One region of the Klebsiella planticola genome, then DNA from elsewhere that is predicted to be linked to it. Evidence: predicted binding sites of a transcription regulator. Region 1 holds the regulator's gene; each other region holds the start of a gene.
What was found. The regulator PhoB, encoded in region 1, activates phosphate uptake and scavenging genes when phosphate is short. The targets are predictions, from matches to a motif close to CTGTCATAAAACTGNCNNAT.

Region 1 (3,283 bases):
AAAAGCAGCAGGCGTTCATTAATTACGCGGCTAAAAAGTGACTGCAAACGAAAATGACCAGCCGAAGCTGGTCATTGGCAAGTCATGTTGACAAGGGCGCGTTCAGGCGCTTTTTTTGGCAATTAAACGTTCCGGGAGTAAGAAACTAAAACGCGTCCCTTTGCCTACCGTACTCTCAATTTCCAGGCGACTGTCGTGATGATTTACCGCATGTTTGACAATCGCCAGCCCAAGACCGCTGCCGCCGGTTTGCCGCGAACGCGCCTTATCCACGCGATAGAAGCGCTCGGTCAGACGCGGAATGTGCTCGGGCGCAATCCCCGGACCGTTATCCTCGACGCTGAACAACGCGCCATGCGGCGCCCGTTGCCAGCTGACGGTAATCTCCGTCCCCGCTGGCGTATGGTTAATCGCGTTATACACCAGATTGGACATCGCGCTTCGCAGCTGCTCTTCGTTGCCCAGCACCAGCAGCGTCTCATCGACGTGGAAGTGGAGCGTCTGCTTCTGCTGGCTGAGCGTCTGGGCTTCTCGCTCCACCACCCGCAGCATCATCGGCACGTCGATTTTGTCATTCATGGCCAGCGTCGGCGCCGCTTCAATCCGCGACAGCGTCAGCAGCTGCTTGACTAACCCCTCCATGCGCTGGGTTTGCTCGCGCATCGTATGCAGCGCTTTTTCGCGCGTCATCCCTTCCAGCACCTGCTCCTGCATCATCTCCAGATAGCCCTGCAGTACCGTTAACGGCGTGCGAAGCTCATGGCTGACGTTGGCAAAAAAGTTGCGCCGCGCGCCTTCCAGCTGGTGCATCTGCGTCACATCGCGCGCCACCATCAGCCACTGTTTGTCGCTGTAGGGCATGACGCGGATCTCCAGATGACGAGCAGTATTGAGGACCAGATTGAGCGGCTTTGAGAAATCCCTGTTTTTGAGGTAGTGAGCAAATTCAGGGTAGCGCAGGAGGTTAAGAATATTTTGTCCACTGTCGTCCGGCCAGCGCAGATTGAGGATCTGCTGAGCCAGACCATTACACCAGAAGATGGCCCCCTCCTCCGTCGTCAGCACCACCGCATCGGGCAACGACTCCGCCCCGCTACGAAAGCGTTTGATCAGACTGCCCAGTTCGCGTCGGCGCTTTTTATTGCGCATCTGCATCTGGTGAAGGCCGTAGAGCAGCGGTTCCCAGCTGCCGCTTCCCGGCGGTGGCGTCATGCTACGGTCGACCCATAGCCACCATGAAAGACGTAATAAATTCCAGAAATGCCAGATGAGAAGTCCGGTTACTGCCGCCAGCAAAAACCACGGCAGATAACCCACCACCGCCCCAAGAATCAGGGCCGGGATACAACATAAGAAAAGCTCAAGCGCCAGCCTTTTCCATGACAGCCGTTCCAGCACGGTTCACACTCCTGTCGAGATTCAGAAACGGGCGGAGAAACGATATCCCGTGCCGCGGACCGTTTGTACCATCCGGTCATGGCCGCTATGTTCCAGCGCTTTACGCAGACGGCGAATATGCACATCCACCGTTCTGTCTTCTACATACACGTTCGTCCCCCAGACGTGATTCAGCAGCTGTTCACGGCTGTAGACGCGTTCCGGGTGAGTCATAAAGAAGTGTAGCAATTTAAACTCCGTCGGCCCCATGTCCAGCGGACTTTCTCCGGTCATCACGCGATGGGAAGAAGGGTCAAGGCTAAGCCCTTGCATTTCAATCACTTCTTCCACAGCCATCGGCGAAATACGGCGCATCACCGCTTTGATTCGCGCCACCAGCTCTTTCGGTGAAAAAGGCTTAGTGATGTAATCATCGGCGCCGGTTTCCAGACCACGTACACGATCCTCTTCTTCACCGCGGGCGGTGAGCATGACGACCGGGATATCGCGGGTCATCGCCTCACGCTTGAGCAGCTTGATAAACTGGAGACCCGATCCGCCCGGCAGCATCCAGTCGAGGAGAATCAAATCAGGCCAGGGTTCATTGAGTTGATTCACCGCACTGTCATAATCTTCCGCCTCGACGGGCTGAAAGCCGTTTTGCTCAAGAACAAAGCAGACCATTTCGCGGATCGGAGCTTCATCTTCAACGACCAGAATTCTTCTCGCCATTATTTACCCTGTATTTTTTAGCCATCAGTATAGAGTGCGGCGCCATTATGCGTCAGTTTTGTGACAGATTTATGAAGAAAATGACCGTCATATGATAGCGGATTTTGAATAATGACAAGGAGTAACAATCGATCCTGCAGGCGTTAAAGGGGCAACCTGCCGGATGACAGGTATATAATGCGCCCATGCTTTTTCGCCAGGGAATACTTATGCGCATCATCCACACCTCTGACTGGCACCTTGGCCAGAATTTTTACAGCAAGAGCCGCGCCGCCGAACACTCGGCCTTTCTCGACTGGCTGCTGACCAGCGCGCAGGCGCACGAGGTCGATGCCATTATTGTCGCCGGCGACATCTTTGATACCGGCTCGCCGCCAAGCTACGCTCGCGAGCTGTATAACCGCTTTGTGGTTCAGCTTCAACAGACCGGCTGCCAGCTGGTGGTACTGGCGGGCAACCACGATTCGGTGGCGACGCTGAATGAATCCCGCGATATTCTGGCCTTTCTGAAAACCACGGTGGTGGCCAGCGCCGGCCATGCCCCCTTTATTCTGCCGCAGCGCGACGGCACCCCCGGCGCCATATTTTGCCCGGTCCCCTTCCTGCGCCCGCGCGAGCTGGTCACCAGCCAGGCCGGACACTCCAGCGGCGAAAAACAGCAGCTGCTGTTGAACGCCATCAGCGACTATTATCAGCAGCAGTACGAAGCGGCCTGCGCCCTGCGCGGCGATCGACCGCTGCCGATCGTCGCCAGCGGCCACCTGACCACCGTCGGCGCCAGCAAAAGCGATGCGGTGCGCGATATCTACATCGGCACGCTGGAGGCATTTCCCGCCAGCCATTTTCCCCCCGTTGATTATATTGCCCTCGGCCATATTCACCGGGCGCAAAAGATTGGCGGCAGCGAACATATTCGCTACAGCGGCTCCCCCATCGCCCTCAGCTTTGATGAGACAGGAAAAAGCAAAAGCGTCAATCTGGTGACCTTCACCGACGGGCAACTGACGGAGGTGCTTCCTCTGACGGTGCCGGTGACGCAGCCGCTGGCGGTGCTGAAAGGCGATTTCTCCAGCATCAGCGAACAGCTCACCCAGTGGCGGGACGCCCCTCAGGAGCCGGTCGTCTGGCTGGATATTGAAATTACCAGTGACGAATATCTCCATGATATTCAGCG
Region 2 (3,283 bases), 2.0 Mb from region 1:
ATCGAAAGCGACAACCGGCGCTTTCAGCAGCGCTGAGCGGGTGACGCCGTTAGGGAAATAGCGTTGCGCAAACTCTTTCGAGGCGACGAACAGATAGTCCAGCGCCCCGAGCTGATCCACCAGGCAGCTCGGCAACGCCTGCGGCTGAATACTCACCGCGCCGACCACTTCACCGCGACGTAAGCGTTCCTGAGTACGGGTTTCATCCTCCACCTGCAGATTGAGGCGGATAGGGGAGTCGGAAAGGACATTAGACAGCGCGGGCAGCAGCCAGGTGGCCAGACTGTCGGCGTTGACCGCCAGCGACAGCAGCAGCGGTGTGGAGCCGGTCTGTTCATCGCCCAGCCACTCCTCTTCCAGCAGCTCAACCTGACGCAGCAGGGCCAGCAGTTTCTGCCCTTGTTCGGTCGGACGCGGCGGCACGGTACGCACCAGCAGCGGTTGGCCGAACATATTTTCCAGCTGTTTAATACGCTGAGAGACGGCGGACTGTGTAATGCAGAGCTTCTGCGCGGCGCGCTCAAACCCACGTTCTCTTATCACCGCATCCAGCGCCTGTAGTGTTCTGTAGTCCGGTCGTTTCATTATTCTGGCGTACCCCTATCACTTTTCATTAACTCGCACTATGACATAAATTCGTTTTTGATGAAGATGAAAAATGGTCTGTTCAGTTGTGTGACCCTGTCGCAGGGACAATTCCCCTCCCGGTGTTCTATAATGCGCCACAGGTATTCACATCTCGGACCATAATCATGACGCAAGATGAACTGAAAAAAGCAGTAGGCTGGGCGGCATTGCAGTATGTACAACCGGGCACCATCGTCGGTGTCGGTACGGGCTCCACGGCCGCGCATTTTATCGATGCGCTGGGCACCATGAAAGGGCAGATTGAAGGCGCGGTCTCCAGCTCTGATGCCTCCACCGAAAAACTGAAAAGCCTTGGCATTCCGGTTTTCGATCTGAACAGCGTGGACCGCCTGGGGATCTATGTTGATGGCGCCGACGAGATTAATGGCCATATGCAGATGATCAAAGGCGGTGGGGCGGCGTTAACTCGCGAAAAGATTATCGCCTCGGTAGCAGACAAGTTTATCTGCATCGCCGATGCCTCCAAGCAGGTGGATATTCTGGGCAAATTCCCGCTGCCGGTCGAAGTCATTCCGATGGCGCGTAGCGCTGTCGCGCGCGAGCTGGTGAAGCTGGGCGGCCGTCCGGAGTATCGCCAGGGGGTGGTGACCGATAACGGTAACGTGATTCTTGACGTCTTCGGCCTGGAAATTCTTGATGCCATCGCTCTGGAAAACAAAATTAACGGTATTCCTGGCGTCGTCACCGTTGGCCTGTTTGCCAACCGCGGAGCGGATGTGGCACTGATTGGAACCGCCGATGGCGTAAAAACCATCGTAAAATAATATAATCGGGGGAGCGAATGGCTCCCTCGCAAATATTTTTTCTCCAGGCTAAATTTGGTGACTTCTGTCACATTTATGCAACCAGGCTTAGTAACAATCTACCTTTTCTTTTCTTTCTGGTGTTTTGTCCTGCCATTTCCCTCTGCGTGATATTTCTTCAGGTCGTCGACGCAAACGTTCATATTGCCGCGATAGTTTTTTTTGATATGTTGCTGAGAAGAACTTTCGTTCAGCACGACATCAGATAAGACAAAACAGGACGGGGAAATGGCTAAGGTATCACTGGAAAAAGACAAGATTAAGTTTCTACTGGTTGAAGGTGTGCATCAAAAAGCGGTGGAGAATCTCCGCGCGGCGGGCTACACCAACATCGAATTTCATAAAGGCGCGCTGGACAGCGAAGAGCTGAAAGCGTCGATCCGTGATGCCCATTTCATTGGCCTGCGTTCCCGTACTCATCTGACTGAAGAGATCTTCGCCGCCGCGGAAAAACTGGTGGCGGTCGGCTGTTTCTGCATCGGCACCAACCAGGTTGATTTAGACGCGGCAGCGAAACGCGGGATTCCCGTTTTCAATGCGCCGTTCTCAAATACCCGCTCCGTTGCCGAGCTGGTCATTGGCGAACTGCTGCTGATGCTGCGCGGCGTACCAGAAGCTAACGCGAAAGCGCACCGCGGCGTGTGGAACAAGCTGGCGGTAGGCAGTTTTGAAGCGCGTGGCAAAAAACTGGGGATCATCGGTTACGGACACATCGGTACGCAGCTGGGTATTCTGGCTGAATCTCTGGGGATGCACGTCTATTTCTATGATATCGAAAGCAAACTGCCGCTGGGCAACGCTACCCAGGTCCAGCACCTCTCCGACCTGCTGAATATGAGCGATGTGGTTAGTCTGCATGTGCCGGAAAACGCCTCCACCAAAAATATGATGGGCGCGCAAGAGCTGGCGCTGATGAAACCCGGCGCGCTGTTGATCAACGCCTCGCGCGGTACGGTCGTGGATATCCCGGCGCTGTGCGATGCCCTGGCGCGTAAGCATCTGGCGGGCGCGGCGATTGATGTGTTCCCGACCGAACCGGCGACCAACAGCGATCCGTTCAGCTCGCCGCTGTGCGAGTTTGACAACGTGATCCTGACGCCGCACATCGGCGGCTCAACTCAGGAAGCGCAGGAGAATATCGGTCTGGAAGTGGCCGGTAAGCTGGCGAAGTATTCCGATAACGGTTCGACCCTTTCAGCGGTGAACTTCCCGGAAGTTTCTCTGCCGCTGCACGGCGGTCGTCGTTTGCTGCACATCCACGAAAACCGTCCCGGCGTGCTGACCGCTATCAACCAGATCTTTGCCGCGCAGAGCATCAACATCGCAGCACAGTATCTGCAAACCACGCCGCAGATGGGCTACGTGGTTATTGATATTGAGGCCGAAGAAGATGTGGCCCAGCAGGCGCTGCAGGCCATGAAGGCGATTCCGGGCACCATTCGCGCCCGTCTGCTGTTCTGATTGACGCAAGGATCCCTGCGGGGATCCTTTTACATGATGAGCACATCGCTACAGAATACCGGTGTCTTCCTGCTGTTGCTGATTCTGGCATGGACGGGGTTGGGCACCCACGATAGCCTCACCTGGCTGATGGAAGTGACGCCGGTCATTATCATCGTTCCGCTGCTGCTTGTGACGCGTTCACGCTACCCGCTCACGCCGCTCCTCTACACGCTTATCTTCTTCCATGCCATTATTTTGATGGTTGGGGGGATGTATACGTATGCGAAAGTGCCGATTGGATTTGATGTGCAGGCGTGGCTGAATTTAAGTCGTAATCCGTACGATAAGCTTGGCCACTTTTTCCAGGGGTTGGTTCCGGCGCTGGCGGC
Region 3 (3,283 bases), 520 kb from region 1:
CCACGCGCTGCTGACGGCCCAGGCGGTACGTCAGGCCGGGCTGCCGCTGGTGGGCTGGATTGCAAACGACATCCAGCCGCCGGGTAAACGCCATGCAGAATATCTGGCGACCCTCAACGATCGACTTGCGGCTCCGTTGCTGGGTGAGATCCCATGGCTGGCGGACGCGTCGCGGCGTGAGGATCTCGGCCAGTACCTGGATCTCAGCGCGCTGGATCGGGCGTCATCCACTGTGCCAGCAGCGGTTCATCCAGCTGGATAACGCGGCCTTGCGCCACGTTACGCCCGCGATGCAGCAGGCAAAAACGGTCCGCTACCCGGCGAATAAACGGCAGGTGCTGTTCGGCAAGCAGCACCGTTAAGCCGATGTCGCGGTTCAGGCGCACCAGCAGGTCACCCAGCTTATGCACGAAGTGCTGTCCGCTGCCGCGCGAAGGCTCATCAAGAATCAGCAGACGCGGCCGGACAACCAGCGCTCTCGCCAGCGCCAGCTGGTACTGGTCATCTTCTGACAACATGGCGGCTTTATGCTGACGTCGTCCGTAGAGATCCGGAAAAAAATCGTAAATCTCCCCCTTGACGGCGACGCCCGGGTTTCCTCCGGCGGCCAGCGCAATATGCAGATTCTCCTCGACGCTCAGTTGAGAAAAGATCCGCCTGTCCTGCGGGACATAGCCGATGCCAATAATCGAACGGGAATGGGCGGAGAGCGGCGTGATATCGCAGGGCGGCGAACCGACGTCATGCCAGGTCATACTGCCGCTGGCGACCGGAAGATGCCCGGTAATGCAGTTCACCAGCGTGGTTTTGCCCATCCCCTGGAGTCCCATCACACAGGTGCACTCCCCCGGCTGAAGTTCAAGGTCGACATTCCATAGCGTGTGCTGATTTCCGTAGTACTGATTGACTGCGCGTAGACTCAACATAGACGTTTTCTCCTGTTTGGGGATAGCGGGCGACATGAAGATTCTGCAAATCTCTTGCCAGGAAAAAGAAGTTTCGGTTTTTTCCCGTATGGGCAGCTGCGGCGGGGCGGGGTGAAGGCGGGCCAGCGAGGCGGTTGCACTCTCCCGGTGCTAACGGGTATGAAAAATGGTGCAGAAAGCAACAAAAAGGCAGGCACCCTTAGCTGATAAATATCAAAAATAATTCGATAATTTTTTTTAGGCGGTCGATTTTCACCGCCGGTCGATTTCTGCGGGGTGGCAGAAGCCATGGCCTGCAGACACTTATCCACTATTCCTGTGGATAACCTTGTGTATTAGAGTTAGAGAACTTGCGGTAAGCTAGAGATTACGCGGCCTGCGGCTGAATTGGCGCGAAACCCATCTTTTGTTTAATATCATTAAATATCAATTAGTTGAATAAAAGCAATGGCTGTAAGGAAAGTGTCACCTGATGCCATAAAAGATTCACCACCTTGCTTGACAAATGTTAAATGATAAATTTTTTTGGGGATAACCCTACTGTCTGGCGGATTATTCTGCAGGATGGTCTTTTTTTACCCCAAAACGACGCGCATGCCGACCATTTCAGGAACAAACGATAATCTAACACTGTTTTTATATCCAGTATTATTTATTGGCAAAAATGAGCGTGAAGGGTAGAATTAAACACCTGCCGCATATCACCAGGCGCTTCATCCTTCTTCAGGGCCAGACATATGAGTAAAACGTTCACGCTGCATTCCGCATTCCGTCCTTCTGGCGACCAGCCGGAAGCTATCCGACGCCTGGAAGAGGGGCTGGAAGATGGTCTGGCGCACCAAACGCTGCTGGGGGTGACCGGGTCGGGTAAGACGTTCACCATTGCTAACGTTATCGCCGATCTCCAGCGTCCGACGATGGTGCTGGCGCCGAATAAGACCCTGGCGGCGCAGCTGTACGGCGAAATGAAAGAGTTCTTCCCGGACAATGCGGTGGAATATTTCGTCTCCTACTACGATTACTATCAGCCTGAAGCCTACGTGCCGAGCTCAGACACCTTCATCGAGAAGGATGCGTCGGTGAACGAGCATATCGAGCAGATGCGTCTGTCGGCGACCAAAGCGCTGCTTGAGCGGCGCGATGTGGTGGTGGTGGCTTCAGTATCGGCTATCTACGGTCTGGGCGACCCGGATCTCTACCTGAAGATGATGCTGCATCTGACCACCGGCATGCTGATCGACCAGCGGGCGATTTTGCGCCGCCTGGCGGAGCTGCAGTATACCCGTAACGATCAGGCCTTCCAGCGCGGCACCTTCCGCGTGCGCGGTGAAGTGATCGACGTCTTCCCGGCGGAATCCGACGATATTGCGCTGCGTATCGAGCTGTTCGATGAAGAGGTTGAGCGGCTGTCGCTGTTCGATCCGCTTACCGGTCAGGTTGAATCGACGATTCCGCGCTATACCATCTACCCGAAAACGCACTACGTGACGCCACGCGAGCGCATCGTGCAGGCGATGGAAGAGATTAAAGTCGAGCTCGCCGACAGGCGGAAGGTGCTGCTGGAGAACAACAAGCTGCTGGAAGAGCAGCGTCTGAGCCAGCGTACTCAGTTCGACCTCGAAATGATGAACGAGCTCGGCTACTGCTCCGGTATCGAAAACTACTCGCGCTATCTTTCCGGGCGCGGGCCGGGCGAACCGCCACCGACGCTGTTTGACTACCTGCCGGCGGATGGACTGCTGGTGATCGACGAATCCCACGTCACCATTCCGCAAATCGGCGGCATGTACCGCGGCGACCGGGCGCGTAAAGAGACGCTGGTGGAGTACGGCTTCCGTCTGCCGTCGGCGCTGGATAACCGCCCGCTGAAGTTCGAAGAGTTTGAGGCGCTGGCGCCGCAGACCATTTACGTCTCAGCGACGCCGGGTCCTTATGAGCTGGATAAATCCGGCGATGAGGTGGTCGATCAGGTGGTACGTCCGACCGGGCTGCTTGACCCGCTGATCGAAGTGCGTCCGGTGGCGACTCAGGTCGATGACCTGCTGTCGGAAATTCGCATCCGCGTCGCCATCAACGAGCGGGTGCTGGTCACCACCCTGACCAAACGCATGGCGGAAGATTTAACCGAGTATCTGGAAGAGCACGGCGAACGCGTGCGCTACCTGCACTCCGATATCGATACCGTAGAGCGTATGGAGATCATCCGCGACCTGCGGCTGGGCGAGTTCGATGTTCTGGTCGGTATCAACCTGCTGCGTGAAGGGCTGGATATGCCGGAAGTGTCGCTGGTGGCAATTCTGGATGCCGATAAAGAGGGCTTCCTGCGTTCCGAACGCTCGCTGATTCAGACCATCGGC

Region 2: a site for PhoB is predicted at 1,475-1,494, ahead of serA (phosphoglycerate dehydrogenase). Genes of this name have one in related genera too.
Region 3: a site for PhoB is predicted at 1,378-1,397, ahead of uvrB (excinuclease ABC subunit UvrB). Genes of this name have one in related genera too.

What each region holds. Positions count from the first base shown of each region.
Region 1 is NZ_CP026047.1:2,883,226-2,886,508, reverse strand. Features, by position in the region: gene phoR (phosphate regulon sensor histidine kinase PhoR) at 103-1,398, opposite strand; gene phoB (phosphate response regulator transcription factor PhoB) at 1,420-2,109, opposite strand; gene sbcD (exonuclease subunit SbcD) at 2,319-3,283, shown strand, end outside.
Region 2 is NZ_CP026047.1:845,948-849,230, reverse strand. Features, by position in the region: gene argP (DNA-binding transcriptional regulator ArgP) at 1-585, opposite strand, end outside; gene rpiA (ribose-5-phosphate isomerase RpiA) at 753-1,412, shown strand; gene serA (phosphoglycerate dehydrogenase) at 1,680-2,912, shown strand; gene MC50_RS03980 (DUF2238 domain-containing protein) at 2,946-3,283, shown strand, end outside.
Region 3 is NZ_CP026047.1:3,407,351-3,410,633, forward strand. Features, by position in the region: gene bioD (dethiobiotin synthase) at 1-262, shown strand, start outside; gene MC50_RS16470 (ABC transporter ATP-binding protein) at 204-926, opposite strand; gene uvrB (excinuclease ABC subunit UvrB) at 1,664-3,283, shown strand, end outside.